4 regions of the Streptomyces sp. NPDC043427 genome follow, and region 2 is predicted to be linked to each of the others. Evidence: riboswitches for the same ligand, from Rfam matches in the RefSeq annotation. Region 2 holds a riboswitch; each other region holds the start of a gene.
What was found. A riboswitch is a leader RNA that binds a small molecule or an ion and turns the genes downstream of it on or off. The one in region 2 is predicted to bind cyclic di-AMP.
Positions count from the first base shown of each region.

Region 1: another riboswitch for cyclic di-AMP. It lies ahead of AC067M_RS06870 (C40 family peptidase); the one in region 2 lies ahead of AC067M_RS36875 (transglycosylase SLT domain-containing protein).
Region 3: another riboswitch for cyclic di-AMP. It lies ahead of AC067M_RS23700 (C40 family peptidase); the one in region 2 lies ahead of AC067M_RS36875 (transglycosylase SLT domain-containing protein).
Region 4: another riboswitch for cyclic di-AMP. It lies ahead of AC067M_RS15135 (M23 family metallopeptidase); the one in region 2 lies ahead of AC067M_RS36875 (transglycosylase SLT domain-containing protein).

Region 1 is NZ_JBWKCC010000002.1:653,400-657,425, reverse strand. It holds gene AC067M_RS06880 (hypothetical protein) at 15-368, shown strand; gene AC067M_RS06875 (tellurite resistance/C4-dicarboxylate transporter family protein) at 346-1,332, opposite strand; gene AC067M_RS06870 (C40 family peptidase) at 1,418-2,590, opposite strand; cyclic di-AMP (ydaO/yuaA leader) riboswitch at 2,599-2,757, opposite strand; gene pcrA (DNA helicase PcrA) at 3,073-4,026, shown strand, end outside.
Region 2 is NZ_JBWKCC010000032.1:114,991-119,016, reverse strand. It holds gene AC067M_RS36885 (LolA family protein) at 1-17, opposite strand, end outside; gene AC067M_RS36880 (polyprenyl synthetase family protein) at 421-1,431, opposite strand; cyclic di-AMP (ydaO/yuaA leader) riboswitch at 1,994-2,159, shown strand; gene AC067M_RS36875 (transglycosylase SLT domain-containing protein) at 2,162-2,692, shown strand; gene AC067M_RS36870 (HAD family hydrolase) at 2,723-3,553, opposite strand; gene AC067M_RS36865 (NAD(P)-binding domain-containing protein) at 3,696-4,026, opposite strand, start outside.
Region 3 is NZ_JBWKCC010000015.1:74,980-79,005, reverse strand. It holds gene AC067M_RS23710 (ATP-dependent Clp protease proteolytic subunit) at 26-661, shown strand; gene AC067M_RS23705 (hypothetical protein) at 669-977, shown strand; cyclic di-AMP (ydaO/yuaA leader) riboswitch at 1,394-1,529, shown strand; gene AC067M_RS23700 (C40 family peptidase) at 1,533-2,015, shown strand; gene AC067M_RS23695 (ATP-binding protein) at 2,187-2,645, opposite strand; gene AC067M_RS23690 (helix-turn-helix domain-containing protein) at 2,859-3,716, shown strand; gene AC067M_RS23685 (DUF397 domain-containing protein) at 3,726-3,950, shown strand; gene AC067M_RS23680 (8-amino-7-oxononanoate synthase) at 3,999-4,026, opposite strand, start outside.
Region 4 is NZ_JBWKCC010000007.1:131,722-135,747, reverse strand. It holds gene AC067M_RS15140 (GntR family transcriptional regulator) at 1-335, opposite strand, end outside; gene AC067M_RS15135 (M23 family metallopeptidase) at 524-1,297, opposite strand; cyclic di-AMP (ydaO/yuaA leader) riboswitch at 1,312-1,478, opposite strand; gene AC067M_RS15130 (M16 family metallopeptidase) at 1,681-3,069, opposite strand; gene AC067M_RS15125 (M16 family metallopeptidase) at 3,066-4,026, opposite strand, start outside.

The DNA.
Region 1 (4,026 bases), on a different contig from region 2:
TAGGCTCCGGCTCCATGGACGTACTCATCCATCTCTTCGTCGGCCTGCACATCATCGGCATCGCCTCCCTCCTCGGCGGCTTCCTCACACAGATGAAGGCGATGGGCCAGGGCACGGCCCGCTTCGTCCCCGCGATGCTGCACGGCGCGCTGACGATGCTGGTCACCGGCGTGATCCTGGTCGGCCTCAACCAGGCCGACGACCAGCCGGTCAACAACATCAAGATCGGCGTGAAGCTGGCCCTGCTGATCGTGATCCTGGGTCTCGTCTATGTGAAGCGGGACGACGAGAAGGTGGACAAGGGCCTGTTCGGGCTGGTGGGCGCGCTGACCACGGCCAACGTCTTCATCGCGGTGCTGTGGACGTGACCTCGGCCCGGACGGCCGCCGAGGCCGCCCGCACCGCGCCCCCGGCGAGGGCCGACCACACCGCCACCGCGATCCACAGCAGGGCCTGACCGGGCACCTTCAGCCAGGAGACGTCCAGGGCGTCGGCGACGGACAGCATCGCCGCCGCGGTCATCCCCATCGGGAACGCCGTCGCCCAGCGGCGCTCGTCGTAGTGCGGGCGACGCCGGACGCATTCGGCGGCCACGAGTACGGCGTACCAGCACAGGTCGAGCACGAGCAGGCCGACCGTCACGGTGCGCAGGACCCGGCTGTCGTCGTTGTTCCACAGGTACAGGCGCGCGCTGTCGGCGACGAGCAGCCTCGACCCGGCGAGCGCCGAGATGGAGAGGGCGCCGCCCGCGATCCACTGGTCGCCCGAGCCCACGGTCACCTGCCGGAGGTCGAAGCAGAACAGCGCGGCGCAGTAGAGGGCCAGGCCGAGCCAGAAGAGCACGAGAGCGGCGTGCGCGAGCCAGTCGGCCGCCTCGGCCCCGGCGAGGGCGGCGGCCAGCACGGCGAGCCCCTGCGCGGCCACACAGCCGAGGAACACCGTCCCCGGCATGCGCCGCCGCCAGTGCGGTACGACGGCGAGGAGCAGGCCGGGCCCCAGCGCGGCCGACAGCGCCAGCAGAGCCGCCGCGACGGTCTGCTGCCCCAGGGCCGAAAAACCGGTGCCGAGCACGGTGGTGGCGGCGACCGCCGTGAGCACGTCCGGCGTGGCCGCCTCCGCCACCCACCGCTCGCGTTCCCACAGCAGCCGTACGGCGAAGAGCACCGCCAGGACCAGCCACGCTGCGGACGCCGCTCCCAGCGCGATCCGGGACAGCGCCTCGTACCCCGCCAACCGCAGGCCGACCGCCACGATGCCGGTCGCCATGACAGCGGCGCCTGTCGCCGGTGAGCGCTGCGCCCACCAGGCGCGGAGGGGGGAGGGGCGGGGCATGCCCCGATGCTAAGGAGCCACCTCGCCGCGGGCGCGGAAAGGCGCTCCACGCGCGCGTGCCCCCACCCGGTCGGCCCCGGCGGGGTCAGGCCGGTCGTACGACGCTGTGGATCCCCGATTCGCCGTCGTAGTAGATGGACTCCTCGCGGACGTACGCGCCCGGCTTCGGGGCGTGGATCATCATGCCGTTGCCGATGTAGATGCCGACGTGGCTGATGTCGTCGTAGAAGAAGACCAGGTCACCGGGCTGGGCGTTGGCGAGGGAGACCGTGGTGCCGGCGTTGACCTGGTCGTAGGTGACGCGGGGGAGGTCCACGCCGGCGGCCTTCCAGGCGGCCTGGGTGAGGCCGGAGCAGTCGTAGGAGTCGGGGCCGGTGGCGCCCCAGACGTACGGCTTGCCGATCTGCGCGCGGGCGAAGGCGAGCGCCTTCTCGGCCTTGGTGGCGTACGAGGAGTCGGTGGGCGTCGACGAGGACGAGGACGACGAGGGGGACGAGGACGGCGAGGAGCTGTCCTGCTGGGCTGCTGCCTCCTCCTGGGCCTTCTGCTGCGCCGCCTGCTGCTTCGCCAGCTCCGCCGCCTTGCGCGCGGCCGCTTCCTGCTTCTGCTTCTCGATCGCCGCGAGCCGCGCCTTCTCCTCCGCCGTCAGCTTCGACAGCAGCCCGCGCGCGTCGGCGAGCTTCTTCTGGACGGTGCTCTTGGCGGTCTTCAGGTCGTTCTGCGAGTCGGTGAGCGTGGCGAGGCTCTCGCTCGCCTCCTGGCGCTTCTCCATCGTCGCCGACTGCTCGGCGAAGTAGTCGTCGACCTCCTTCTTCTGACGGCCGGTCATCCGGTCCATCAGCTGAGTCTGGTCGAAGTAGTCCTGTGGGGAGTCCGCCAGCAGGAAGGTCGCGGTGTCGGGCGCGGCCGCGCCGGTGCGGTACTGGGCCGCGGCGTAGGAGCCGAGCCGCTCGCGCTCCTCGTTGAGCTTCTGCGCGCGCTTCGCGACGTCGTCGAGGAGGGTGTCGACGTGCTCGCGCTGCTTCGCGGTCTTCTCCTTGGCCGCGTTGTACTTCTCGGTCGCCGACTCCGCCTGGCGGTAGAGGTCGTCGACCTTCTTCTCGACTTCCTCGAGGCTCGGCTTGTCGTCCGCGGGTGCGGCGTTGGCCGTCTGGGAGAGCAGGGCCACGGAGGTGAGGGCGGCCGTGGCGAGGGCGGGCGTGCGTATGCCCGCCACGCGCTTGCCCGCGGAGCGGGGCTTGCGGTGCTGCGACGCCAAGGGAGGCGACTCCTTCCATCGTCCGCCTACCGGGTTAGCTGTCGGGTTCGGGCGGGTGGTTCGGAAGGGTTGCCCTACGGCCTTGTCCCCGTCAGGGGAGTGGGCCGATTCACCCCAAGGTCTCGGTGGGTCCCCGGCTCCGGCCGGCACTGCGGCGCGGGCGGACTCGGCGGAGGCCGCGCGGCCCGGCGACGTTCGCCGGTGGGGGTCGTGCGGCCTGCCCGGCACGGTAGCCAACTGGTGTGGCCCTTGTGAAGGTTGATGGGTGATATGCCCGATACATTTTCGTGACCTGGGGTCAGGGCTTTACTTGTTGGGGCCCATGTGGAGATGTCTGTGACGGCTTGGGCGTATTTGCGCTCGCGAAGCAGGTTCGTCGCCGATCGTGACGGAGCGGTTCCGCAGGGTGTGAGGGCGGGTTTTCCGGGATGTTTTCGGGGTGGCGGCCCGTTGTCGGTGGGGCGCCCTAGACTCGGAGAGCGATGAGCAGCCTCTTTGACGACAGCTTCCTGGCGGACCTCCAGGCCCCGAAGGGCCATGGGGAAGAGCCTCCGCCGCCCGACGACGATCACGTACCGGAGCCGATCCCGGACGATCTGTTCGGCGGGAAGTTCGACGTGCCGCCGGACCGGGAGGAGTACTACCGCGACGGCGCCCCGCGCCCGGTGGTGGACCCGGCCGCGCTCCTGGAGGGGCTGAACGAGAACCAGCGCGCCGCCGTCGTGCACTCCGGCACCCCGCTGCTCATCGTGGCCGGCGCCGGGTCCGGCAAGACCCGCGTGCTCACCCACCGCATCGCCCACCTGCTCGGCGAGCGGAACGTCCACCCGGGCCAGATCCTCGCGATCACCTTCACCAACAAAGCCGCGGGCGAGATGAAAGAGCGCGTCGAGCAGCTCGTCGGCCCGCGCGCGAACGCGATGTGGGTGATGACCTTCCACAGCGCATGTGTGCGCATCCTGCGCCGCGAGTCCAAGAAGCTCGGCTTCACGTCGTCGTTCTCGATCTACGACGCCGCCGACTCCAAGCGCCTGATGGCCCTGGTCTGCCGCGACCTGGACCTCGACCCCAAGCGCTTCCCGCCCAAGTCCTTCAGCGCCAAGATCAGCAACCTCAAGAACGAGCTGATCGACGAGGAGGACTTCGCCGCGCAGGCCACCGACGGTTTCGAGAAGACCCTCGCCCAGGCCTATGCCCTGTACCAGTCGCGGCTGCGTGAGGCGAACGCCCTCGACTTCGACGACCTGATCATGACGACGGTCAACCTGCTGCGCGCCTTCCCGGACGTCGCCGAGCACTACCGCCGCCGCTTCCGGCACGTCCTCGTCGACGAGTACCAGGACACCAACCACGCGCAGTACGCCCTCGTCCGCGAGCTCGTCGGCACCTCCGAGCACCCCGTCGACGTGCCGCCCAACGAGTACGACGTCCCGCCC
Region 2 (4,026 bases):
GATGCGTACGGTGCCATGTCTGCCTTACCTCCGTCGTCGGCGGCGGCTGCCCATCCCGCGTGTGCGAGTTCCACCCCGAGCAGCCATTCTCACCCGAATCGGTGAGGAGTGGTGTTTTCCGTGGTGTCCATCTGACCAAATCCACCAAGGGGATTCGTCAACCCTCGGGCTCAACTCCGCGTACGCCTGCGGTATGACATGAGGAGGCGGCGCCTCCCCCCGACCCGTAGGGGTCGTGCGAGGTGACGCCGCCGAACGGGCCGACCTCCGCCCGGTAATGTGACATACATCACATAGCGTCAGATGCTCCGAGAGGGCGAGAGGCGCCGGGGGACGTACTGGGACGTAGGGGATGTACGGGATGTACGGGGTACAGGGGACACAGGGAAGGATGCACGGGACGCAGGGGGCACAGGGGGCCTAGCCGGCCCGGTGCACCACCGCGTCGCACAACTCCATCAGCGCGACCTTCGCATCGCACTCCTTCAGCGGTGCCAGCGCGGCCCGGGCCTCCTTGGCGTACCGGATCGCATCCTGCCGCGCCTGCTCCAGCGCGGGGTGCGCGCGCAGGGCCGCCAGCGCCTCGGCGTGCCGGGCGTCGTCGGTCAGGTCGGAGTCCAACAGCTCGCACAGGGCGATGTCCTCGGCCAGCCCGAGCCGGGCCGCCCGCTCGCGCAGCCGCAGCACCGGAAGGGTCGGGATGCCCTCGCGCAGGTCCGTCCCCGGCGTCTTGCCCGACTCGTGGGAGTCGGAGGCGATGTCCAGCACGTCGTCCGCGAGCTGGAAGGCGACCCCCAGCCGCTCGCCGTACTGCGTCAGGACGTCGACCACGGTCTCGTCGGCGCCGGACATCATCGCCCCGAAGCGGCACGACACCGCGACGAGCGAGCCGGTCTTGCCACCCAGCACGTCCAGGTAGTGCTCGACCGGGTCGCGCCCGTCCGTGGGGCCCGCCGTCTCCAGGATCTGGCCCGTGACCAGCCGCTCGAACGCCTCCGCCTGGACCCGCACCGCCTCCGGCCCCAGGTCGGCCAGGATGTGCGAGGCCCGCGCGAACAGGAAGTCGCCGGTGAGGACCGCGACGGAGTTGCCCCAGCGCGTGTTCGCGCTGTCCACTCCGCGCCGCACCTCGGCCTCGTCCATCACGTCATCGTGGTACAGCGTGGCGAGGTGGGTCAGCTCCACCACCACCGCCGACGGCACGATCCCCGGCGCGTACGGGTCACCGAACTGCGCCGCGAGCATCACAAGAAGTGGCCGAAAACGCTTCCCGCCCGCTCGTACGAGGTGCTGCGCGGCCTCCGTAATGAACGGGACCTCGCTCTTGGTGGCTTCGAGCAAACCTTCCTCGACGGCCGCCATTCCGGCCTGGACATCGGCTTCCAGAGCCTGGTCCCGCACGCTCAGCCCGAACGGCCCGACGACGGTCACGAGGGGTCTCCTGTCTGCTGGTGTCTACCGGCGCTTACATGGTTTGTCGATAGGTCGCTGCCATCACTCAAGTCAGCGTATCCGGTCACCTTTCGATCACTGATGCCCCCCGCCCTCCCACATTCCATACCGTCCGGACGGTATGGAATCAGGCGTTATGTCTTTGATCTTCCGATACGACAGGACATCCATCGACTTACCCGCGAGCAGTGATTCATGCCCCACCTCGCGGTCGTCATCCAGCCATGGAGTCGTAGTGCCCTATTTGCCGCAATTGGATCCTCAATTCCCCTTGGCGGCAAATGAGCTGAGGAGATGTGCGCAGTGAATTGGGTCACGTGCGGGTTTATTCGGACACTGCGCCGCATGTCAGCTCCCCCCTTTGCCCACCCCCGAGTTGAGTCTTGGCAACCGCAAAGGATCAAGCACCCGATACGCCTCAGACCAAGGTCAATAGGGCAAGACGCCAATCCACCACTTGTTCCCGACATGTGCTCTCGCATACGTTCCCGGCCTGTCGGGCGGACGCCTCATCCTGCCGCCGCCCGCCGCCACCCATCGACGAACTCACTCGCGTACGGCAGGAGCGGGGGACCCAGGTAAGTCGCCGGGCCGGGCATCGCACCGGACCGGCTTGGGGTGAAGCCGTGTCGCCGTACGGCGGCCCGGCCGGGCACCTCCCAGCCCGAACCCGACAGCTCACCTCGCAGGCGCCGGAGAGGAATTCACCATGCCCGCTGCCGGCCTGCCCCGCCGCACCCGCACGTCCCGACTCGTTCGCACTCTCGCCGTCGCCGGCACCGGCGCCGCCGTGCTCGCGCTGCCGCTCATCGGCGCGACCAGTGCCTCCGCCGCCACCCCGACCCTGACGACCGCTGCCGTCACGGGCTACCCCAACACCCTCGACGGCTGGATCCGAGCGTCGCTCGCCATCATGGCCGAACGGGGCATCCCCGGTTCCTACGACGGCATTTACCGCAACATCATGCGTGAGTCCTCCGGCAACCCCAACGCCATCAACCTGTGGGACTCCAACGCGGCCGCCGGAACCCCGTCCAAGGGCCTGCTCCAGGTCATCGACCCGACGTTCCAGGCCTACCACGTGCCCGGCACGTCGTTCGACCCCTACGACCCGATCGCGAACATCACGGCCGCCTGCAACTACGCGGCGGCACGCTACTTTCCGGTCAACAACTTTTGGTTCCCTGCTTGTTCTTTTTTGTTTGGATCAGGCCGGACCCCGCTCCCTGATCCGGCCTGATCCAAACGAGAGGCCCTAGGCCTGCCCCCCTCAGCCTTCGGGGAACAGTCCTTCGAGGACGACGGCGATGCCGTCGTCCTCGTTCGACGTGGTGATCTCGTCTGCTACGGCCTTGAGTTCGGGGTGTGCGTTGGCCATCGCGACGCCTCGGGCCGCCCAGTCGAACATGGGGATGTCGTTGGGCATGTCCCCGAAGGCGATCGTGTCCGCCGGGCTCAGACCCAGGTGCTCGGCGGCCAGCGCCAGGCCGGTCGCCTTGGTGATGCCGCACGGCTGGAGTTCGACCGTCCCCGGTCCCGACATGGTGACCGTCGCGAGGGAGCCGACCACTCCGCGCGCCGTCGCAGCCAGTTCGTCGTCGGACAGGTCGGGATGGCGTAGCAGGACCTTGCTGATCGGCGCGCACCACAGGTCTGCGCGCCGACCGACCCGTACGGCGGGCAGGGTCGGGTGGGGCATCAGATACCCGGGCTCGATGAGCGTGAGCCCCTCGACGCCGTCCTGGTCTACCGCGGCGTACACCTGCCCCACCTCGGCCTCCACCTTCTCCAGCGCCGTCTCCGCCAACTCCCGGTCCAGGGTGACGGACCACAACAGCCGGTCCGCGCCGGCGTCGTAGACCTGTGCGCCCTGCCCGCACACCGCGAGCCCCGCGCTGCCGAGGTCGTCGAGGAGCGGGCGCACCCGGGGCGCCGGCCGTCCCGTGACGACGAGGTGCTGGGCACCCGCCCGTGCCACCCGCGCGAGCGCGGCGAAGGACCGGTCGGAGACGGTGTCGTCGCCGCGCAGCAGCGTTCCGTCCAGGTCGGTGGCGATGAGTGAGTACGCGGTGCGCTCGTCAGATGCGGTGGGTGCGGCCATGATCAGAGAATACGGACAGGACACCCCCCTCCACTCAGCGCGAACCGGACGGCGACAGCGCCCATCGCCGCCCAGCCGCCACTTTCAACTCCCATGCGGCGATCGGCTTTTCACCCCCAGGGGGTGCTCGTGTCCCTCCGTCTCAGCCGTGCGCCGCCGCCAGATGCCGCGCCAGCCTCGGTGAGGCGAACTCCGTGCCGCACACGAACCGCATCACCGGGCCGTACGACGCCGCGGCCGGCAGCCCCGTGAAGTACAGCCCCGGCACCGACGACACGTATCCCGCGCCCAGCTTGGGTGTGCCACGGCTCACCGCGAGTTCGGTGCGCAGCTCATGGCCGAGGAAGTCCATCGCGGCGAGGTCGACGCGGTAGCCGGTCGCCGCGACGACGTGGTCGGCCGACAGCCGCTGCGTGCGGCCGCCGTGCGTGGTGACCGTCAGCGTCGTACCGTCCTGCGTCGCGTCCGCCCGC
Region 3 (4,026 bases), on a different contig from region 2:
TGCGAGGAGGGGTACCGCCATGGCCATCACCCGACCGTCCGCCCGCTACGTCCTGCCCGAGTTCACCGAACGCACGAGCTCGGGGCACCGGACGATGGATCCGTACTCGAAGCTGCTGGAGGAGCGGATCGTCTTCCTGGGGACGCCGATCGACGACATCTCGGCGAACGACGTGATGGCCCAGTTCATGTACCTCGAGTACCAGGACCCGGACCGGGACATCTCGCTGTACATCAACTCCCCCGGCGGCTCGTTCAGCGCGATGTCGGCCCTCTACGACACGCTGCGGTACGTCACCTGCGAGGTGGAGACGATCTGCCTCGGCCAGGCCGGCGCGTCGGCCGCGGTGCTGCTGGCCGCGGGCTCGCCGGGCAAGCGGTTCGCGCTGCCGGGCGCTCGCATCGTGATCCACCAGCCGGCGCTGGCCGAGCCGGTCCAGGGGCAGGCCAGCGACCTCGCGATCCAGGCCGCCGAGTTGATCCGCACCCGCGACCGCCTGGAGGAGATGCTCGTACGGCACACGGGGCGCACACCGGAGCAGGTGACCGCGGACATCGAGCGCGACAAGATCCTCAGCGCCCAGGAGGCCGTGGAGTACGGCCTGGTGGACGGGCTCATCTCCAGCCGCAAGACCTCCCGCACCGCGCCCGGCGCGAGGTGAGGCACCGATGCTGCCTCCGGAGCTGCCACCGCTGCCCGCCCTCACGCGCGCCGAGGGCGAGTTGATCGACCGTTACCTGGACGTTGTGGACCTTCTCGGCCGAATCAACCCGGCGCATCACGGGGACACGTACCGTGGTCTACGCGCCGCACAGGCGCTCGTCGCCAAGGCGACGGCGCTCAGGGACGCACTGGCGCTCATGCACCAGCGGGGTGAGACCGAGCTGCACGCTCCAACGCTGGCGCGTGCGCTGCGCGTCCTTGACGGGGAGCGTCGTACGGCGCGAGTCACGATGCCGCCGCTCTCCGACAGTTGACTCACCCGCGTCCGGTCCGGACGCGCGGCCTCCTCGGCGGGACGTCCGGATCGGAAGCTAAACGGACCGAATGAAGTACCCCTGTTCGGAGTAGAAGAAGGTCCTTTTCCGGGACCTCCCGACTTGCGCAACGCGCGTAGCGTCAGCCGGGGCTGAGACCCTTTCATGCTGGTCCGAGGCCCCGTCATGACCTGGACACTCACTCGAACACCACACTGTCCACCCGAACGGGTGAGTGGTGAGTAACGCCACAAACCCCCGATTCCATTGGGTATTTCGGACACTTGTGAGTGAAGATCCGTGACTGACGACAAGCCCCCGCCACAACGGCGGGGCGATCCGGACGGACGCCGAGTCCTGCCGCCGCCCGGATGACTGGTCGACAGGAGTGGATCGGCAGGAGTGGAGGACCCAAGCAAGACGGGTCGCCGGAACGGTCACGCCATGACCGGGTCGAGCAGCCCTTGGGGTGAAGCCGCGGCAACGCGGCCGGGCCACTTCGCCAGCCCGAATCCGACAGGTCATCCTTCACAGGCGGCTGACGAAGGGTTGCGCATGACTGCGCTCAATCGTGTCCCGTCGCTGATGGCCCGGGCCGGCACGGCCTCGGCCCTGACCATCGCCGCCGTTGGCGGCTCGATCGTGGTTCCCGGCATCGCCTCCGACGCCGCGGCCGCGACACCTGCGACGAAGGCGCTCCAGATCGCGGCGTCCAAAAAGGGCTCACCGTACAAGTACGGAGCCACGGGCCCCAAGAGGTTCGACTGCTCAGGACTCACGCTGTACGCGTTCAAGAAGGCGGGCAAGAAGCTCCCCCGGACGGCGGCCCAGCAGTACAACAAGACCCGGCACATCTCCGTGAAGAGCCGCAAGGCCGGGGATCTTGTGTTCTTCCACTCGGGCTCCTCCAGCTCCAGCGTCTACCACGTGGGCATCTACGCCGGGAAGGGGAAGATCTGGCACGCCCCGAAGACCGGGGACGTGGTGAAGCTGCAGAAGCTCTGGACGAAGAACGTCTGGTACGGCCGGGTCAAGTGACCCTCCCGAGGGCGGTGCCGGCGTCCTGAAGCGCCGGCAGCGGTCCTCGGCTCGGTCCGACGGCTCCCAGGGCTCCACACGGACGCCCTGGGCCGTCGGCGCGCGGTGTGCGGGGCCCCGCACGCAGGTGCTGAAGTAGTTGTGGACGTAGATCCAGATCTGGACCCGGGGTTACTGTTCCTGCTGCCCCACCGTTGTCACCGGCTCGGCCGGCACGGTCCACGGCAGCTCGATGGAGACCGTCTTGCCGCCCTCCCGGGTCGGCCGGACTCTCAGCTTGCCGCCGCACTCCGCGGTCAGCCAGCGGATGATCACCATGCCGCGGCCGTTGTCCTGCTGCACGGCGGCGGGCAGCCGCTTGGGGAACCGGGGATGGCTGTCGGTGACACCCACGAACACCCGTTCGTCCCGGTCGAGCCGGAGGGCGACTGTGAAGGTCGGGGACTGCCCGAAGGTGTGCTGCACGGCGTTGGTGGCGAGCTCGGAGACGATGAGCCGGATGGTGTCGGACACCTCCGCTTCCTCCGGCAGGCCCCACTCCGCGAGGGTGCCGACCACGAAGGCGCGGGCCGCGGAGACCGAGGCGGGATCGCTCGGCAGAGTGACGGATGCTTCCAGATGGTCTGCCATGGCGACGTCGTCCCTTTCCCCCGGGACCGCAAGTCCGACATGGAGCGGATGATTCGAGTACGGTCCCGGACTGGTGCTTCGTCGTCAGAGTGCCATTACCTCGCCCCTCGCGGGTGGCGATCCACCAAGATGTGCATATATCTGTCGCTCGAAGCGGTGAACCCTACGACCACGGAGCGGATTTGGGTGGCTCGTCGGGAGTAAGGAGTACCCATGCAGCACGGTCCCGCGGTGCGCCGCCGCAAACTGGGTGCGGAACTGCGCGCGCTGCGCGCCCAATCGGGGCTCACCAGTGGGCAGGCGGCCCGACTTGTGGGCTGGCACCAGTCCAAGGTGAGCCGGATCGAGACGGGCACCAGCGGGGTGAAACCAGCCGATGTGCGGTTACTTCTCGACGTCTACGGCGTGGCCGATCCTCAACTGCGTGAGCTGATGCTCGCGTTGGCGGGCTCCGACGGTGTCGGCGGGCACCACTGGTGGCACGCCTACCGTGGGGTGCTGCCGCCCACCTACCGGGACTTCATCAGCCTGGAGTCGCAGGCCGGCGCGATGCGCACCCTGGAGACGTCGGTGGTTCCGGGCCTGTTGCAGACGCCCGAGTACGCCCGCGCGGTGACCCGGGCCGCCCTGGAGGGCGTGACCGACGACCGGCTCGACACGCTGGTGGAGGTCAGACTGGCCCGGCAGGTCGTCCTGCGGGCGGATCCGCCGCTGGAGCTGAGCGCGGTGCTGGACGAGGCGGTGCTGCGGCGGGAGGTCGGCGGGCCCGGAGTGATGGCCCGGCAGCTCGAACGCCTGGTGGTGGCGGCGCGGCTGCCGCAAGTACGGCTCCAGGTACTGCCGTTCACGGCCGGGGCGCACATCGGCGTCACCGGCCCTTTCGTTATCTTCTCTTTTCCGAGCACTTCTGACCTGGATGTGGTTGTTCTCGACCACTTGACGAGTAGCCTCTACCTCGAACGGAAAGAAGACCTCCGGGCCTACAGCGAGGCCTTCAACACCCTTCAGATCCATGCCCTTTCGCCCGAGGACTCGTTGGATTACATCGCCGGGATAGGTGACGGCGCGTAAGGAGGCACTATGTCCGCACTGCCTCGGAACGTTCCTTCCAGCATCGATCTGCACGACGTGCGCTGGCTGCGCAGCAGCTACAGCACGGGAGCCAACAACTGCGTCGAGACGGCCCGGCCGGCCTCAGGGCCGTGCGCCGGGCTGCTCGCCGTACGCGACTCGAAGGACCCGGCCGGGCCCGCCCTGCTCTTCTCCCCCGAGAGCTGGTCGGGATTCACGGCCGCGTTCCGCTGATCACCCTCGTCCGTCAACAGGGGCGACCCACGGCCGTGTCACGCCGACTCATGGTCGCGTCTCGCCGATCACTCGT
Region 4 (4,026 bases), on a different contig from region 2:
TGGCCCAGCCTGACGAGCCCGCGCAGCACCTTCAGGTGGGCCTCGGAGCGCCGCTGGGCGGCCCGGGAGGCACCGAGCGGCTCCAGGAGCATGCGCATCTCCAGCAGGTCGGCGGCCTCCTGCTCGGTGGGTTCGGCGACGCACGCGCCCGCGTGCCGCCGGGTCACCACGAAGCCCTCGGCCTCCAGCGTGCGCAGGGCTTCCCGCACGGGGACGCGAGAGACGCCGTAGCGGCGCGCGAGGAGTTCCTCGGTGAGCCGGCTACCGCGCTCGTAGACACCCGCGACGATGTCGTCCCGGATGGCCGTGCATACCGAATGCGCCGGAATACGCATGACCGACCTCCGCCTTAATCCCCGTGAAACGTCGACGATGGACGTGTGGTCAGTGACTCTATTGCAATGAGCCGGAATTTCCGATGGCGGGCCGGAATCCATGGATATTTTTTGGACAGCGGGGTCCCTGAAAACGCGAAAGCCCCGGCTCGGGGAGCCGGGGCCGCGGGATGTTCTGCGGTCTGTCGTCAGACGTTCAGGCCGTGCTGGCGGAGGTAGGCGACCGGATCGATGTCCGAGCCGTACTCCGGAGTCGTACGGGCCTCGAAGTGCAGGTGCGGGCCGGTCACGTTGCCGGTCGCACCGGACAGGGCGATCTGCTGCCCCGGGGTGACCTGCTGGCCCACCGAGACGCCGATGGACGACAGATGGCCGTACTGCGTGTACGTGCCGTCGCTCATCTTGATCACGACCTGGTTGCCGTAGGAGCCGCCCCAACCCGTCTGCACGACGGTGCCGGAGCCGACCGCGTGCACCGTGGTGCCGCTCGCGGCGTGGAAGTCGACGCCGGTGTGACTGCCGGAGGACCACAGGGAGCCGCCGGACTTGTAGCCGGTGGAGATGTAGGAGCCGGAGATCGGCGCCACGAAGGCGTTGAGGCGCTTGCGCTCGGCGGCGCGCACGGCACGGGCCTTGGCCGCGCGGACCTGCTCGGCCTCCTCGCGCGCCTTCTTGGCCTCCGCGGCGGCCTTCTTACGCGCGGCCTCCTCAGCCGCCTTCAGCTGGGCGGCCTCCTTCTGGGCGGCGGCCTGGGCGTCGACCCGGTCGGCGACCGCGTCGCCGACGGTGACGACGGGCATCAGGCCGGTCTGCTCGACGGCAGTGTCGGCGGCGAGCGCCGGTGCGCTCAGGGTGCCGATGACTCCGGTGGTGGCGAGCGCGGCGACGCCCGCGGCGCGGGCGGTGGTGCGCTTCATGCGGCTGGGACGACGGTGCTTCCCGGTGGCGCAGGTGAACGCCATGAAGATGAGTGGTCCTTTCCTTCCTTCTCGCCTACCGGGTTAGCTGACGGGTTCGGAGCAGGAAGGTCTCCTACGGGCCCCCTCGCGACACGCGCGGGCGTCCGATTCACCCCAGGGACTGCCTAGTTGGGTCCCCGGCTCCCCTGGCTCGCGCCGTACGGGGACTCGGCGATGACTGTCCGGTGCCGCGGTTGCGACGCATTGCCCGACGAACAGCCCGGATGACGCTAAGCGGGACCACTTTCAATCCTCAAACGGATCACGGCTTTTGTAGCGCATCCCACAGGCCAGACAGGCAACCTCTCCCCCAATTCGGACATCAGGGGCCCCTGGAGACGTTTCCGTCTCCAGGGGCCCCTGCGTTCCGCCGCTCGTGTGTGCCGCTACTCGGCGGACACCACCGTGACGGCGCCGATGCCGAGGGCCTCGACGGGCTCCTTGATCTGCGCGGCGTCACCGACGAGGACGGTGACCAGGCGGTCCACCGGGAAGGCGCTCACGGCGGCCGCGGTGGCCTCCACGGTGCCCGTCGCGGCCAGCTGCTGGTACAGCGTCGCCTGGTAGTCGTCCGGCAGGTGCTGCTCGACCTGGTCGGCCAGCGTGCTGGCGACGGCCGCGGCGGTCTCGTACTTCAGCGGCGCCACCCCGACGAGGTTCTGCACGGCGACATCGCGCTCGGTGTCGGTGAGACCCTCCGCCGCGAGCGTGCGCAGCACCGTCCAGAGGTCCTGCAGGGCGGGGCCGGTGTTCGGGGTGTCGACGGAACCGCTGATGGCGAGCATCGCGGCGCCCGAGCCGTCGGGGGCCGAGCGCAGGACCTGCCCGAACGCCCGCACACCGTACGTGTAGCCCTTCTCCTCGCGCAGCACGCGGTCCAGGCGGGAGGTGAGGGTGCCGCCGAGGCAGTACGTGCCGAGCACCTGCGCGGGCCACACGCGCGCGTGCCGGTCGGGGCCGATGCGCCCGATGAGCAGCTGTGTCTGGACGGCGCCGGGGCGGTCCACGATGACGACACGGCCGGTGTCGTCGGCGGTCACCGCGGGCACGGGCCGCGGCTGGGCCGAGGAGCCCGTCCAGGCGCCCAGGGTGTCGCCGAGGAGCGCGTCCAGGTCGACGCCGGTGAGGTCGCCGACGACCACGGCGGTGGCCGTGGCGGGGCGGACGTGCTTCTCGTAGAAGGCGCGTACGGCCGCGGAGTCGATGTTCTGGACCGTGTCCTCGGTGCCCTGGCGCGGGCGGGACATGCGCGACGTGACCGGGAAGAGCTCCTTGGAGAGCTCCTTGGCGGCGCGGCGGGAGGGGTTGGCCAGCTCGTGCGGGATCTCGTCGAGGCGGTTGCGGACGAGCCGCTCGACCTCGCTGTCCGCGAACGCGGGCGCCCTGAGGGCGTCGGCGAGCAGACCGAGGGCCTTCTCCAGGCGCGAGGCCGGGACTTCGAGGCTGAGGCGTACGCCGGGGTGGTCGGCGTGTGCGTCGAGGGTGGCGCCGCAGCGCTCCAGCTCGGCGGCGAACTCCTCGGCGGAGTGCTTGTCGGTGCCCTCGGAGAAGGCCCGGGCCGTGATGGTTGCGACGCCGTCCAGGCCGGCCGGCTCGGCCTCCAGGGGCGCGTCCAGGAGCACCTCCACGGCGACGACCTGCTGGCCGGGGCGGTGGCAGCGCAGGACCGTGAGGCCGTTGTCGAGGGTGCCGCGCTCCGGAGCCGGGAAGGCCCACGGCTTCGCGTCGCCCGCCTGGGGCTGGGGGTGGAAGTCCATCGTGGCGAGCTCGGTCACTGGGCCGCCTCCTCGTTCTCGTCCTGATCGGCGGGGGCTTCGGCGGCGGTCGGCTCGTAGACGAGCACCGCCCGGTTGTCGGGGCGCAGGCGGGCCTTGGCGACCTCCCGGACCTCCTCCGGCGTCACCTCCAGCACGCGCTGGACGGCGGTCAGGGCGAGCTGCGGGTCGCCGAACAGCACCGCGTAGCGGCAGAGTTCGTCGGCGCGGCCCGCGACCGTGCCGAGGCGGTCCAGCCACTCGCGCTCCAACTGGGCCTGGGCGCGTTCCATTTCCTCGGCCGTGGGGCCCTCCTCGGCGAACCGGGCGAGCTCCTCGTCGATGGCGGCCTCGATGACCGGCACCTCGACGTCACCGGAGGTCTTCACGTCGAGCCAGCCCAGGGAGGGCGCCCCGGCCAGCCGCAGCAGGCCGAAGCCGGCCGCCACCGCCGTGCGGTCGCGCCGTACGAGCCGGTTGTAGAGGCGGGAGGACTCGCCGCCGCCGAGGACGGTGAGCGCCAGGTCGGCCGCGTCGCACGCGCGCGTGCCGTCGTGCGGCAGCCGGTAGGCGGCCATCAGGGCGCGCGCGGGGACCTCCTCCTCGACGACCTCGCGCAGCTGCGCGCCGATGACGTCGGGCAGCGTGCCGTCGCGGGGCGCGGGCTTGCCGTCGTGGCCCTGGATCGAGCCGAAGTACTTCTCGATCCAGGCAAGGGTCTGCTCCGGGTCGATGTCGCCGACCACGGACAGAACCGCGTTGTTGGGCGCGTAGTACGTACGGAAGAACGCGCGCGCGTCCTCCAGGGTCGCCGCGTCCAGGTCGGCCATCGAGCCGATGGGCGTGTGGTGGTACGGGTGACCGTCCGGGTACGCGAGGGCGGTGAGCTTCTCGAAGGCCGTGCCATAGGGGACGTTGTCGTAGCGCTGGCGGCGCTCGTTCTTGACGACGTCCCGCTGGTTCTCCATCGACTCGTCG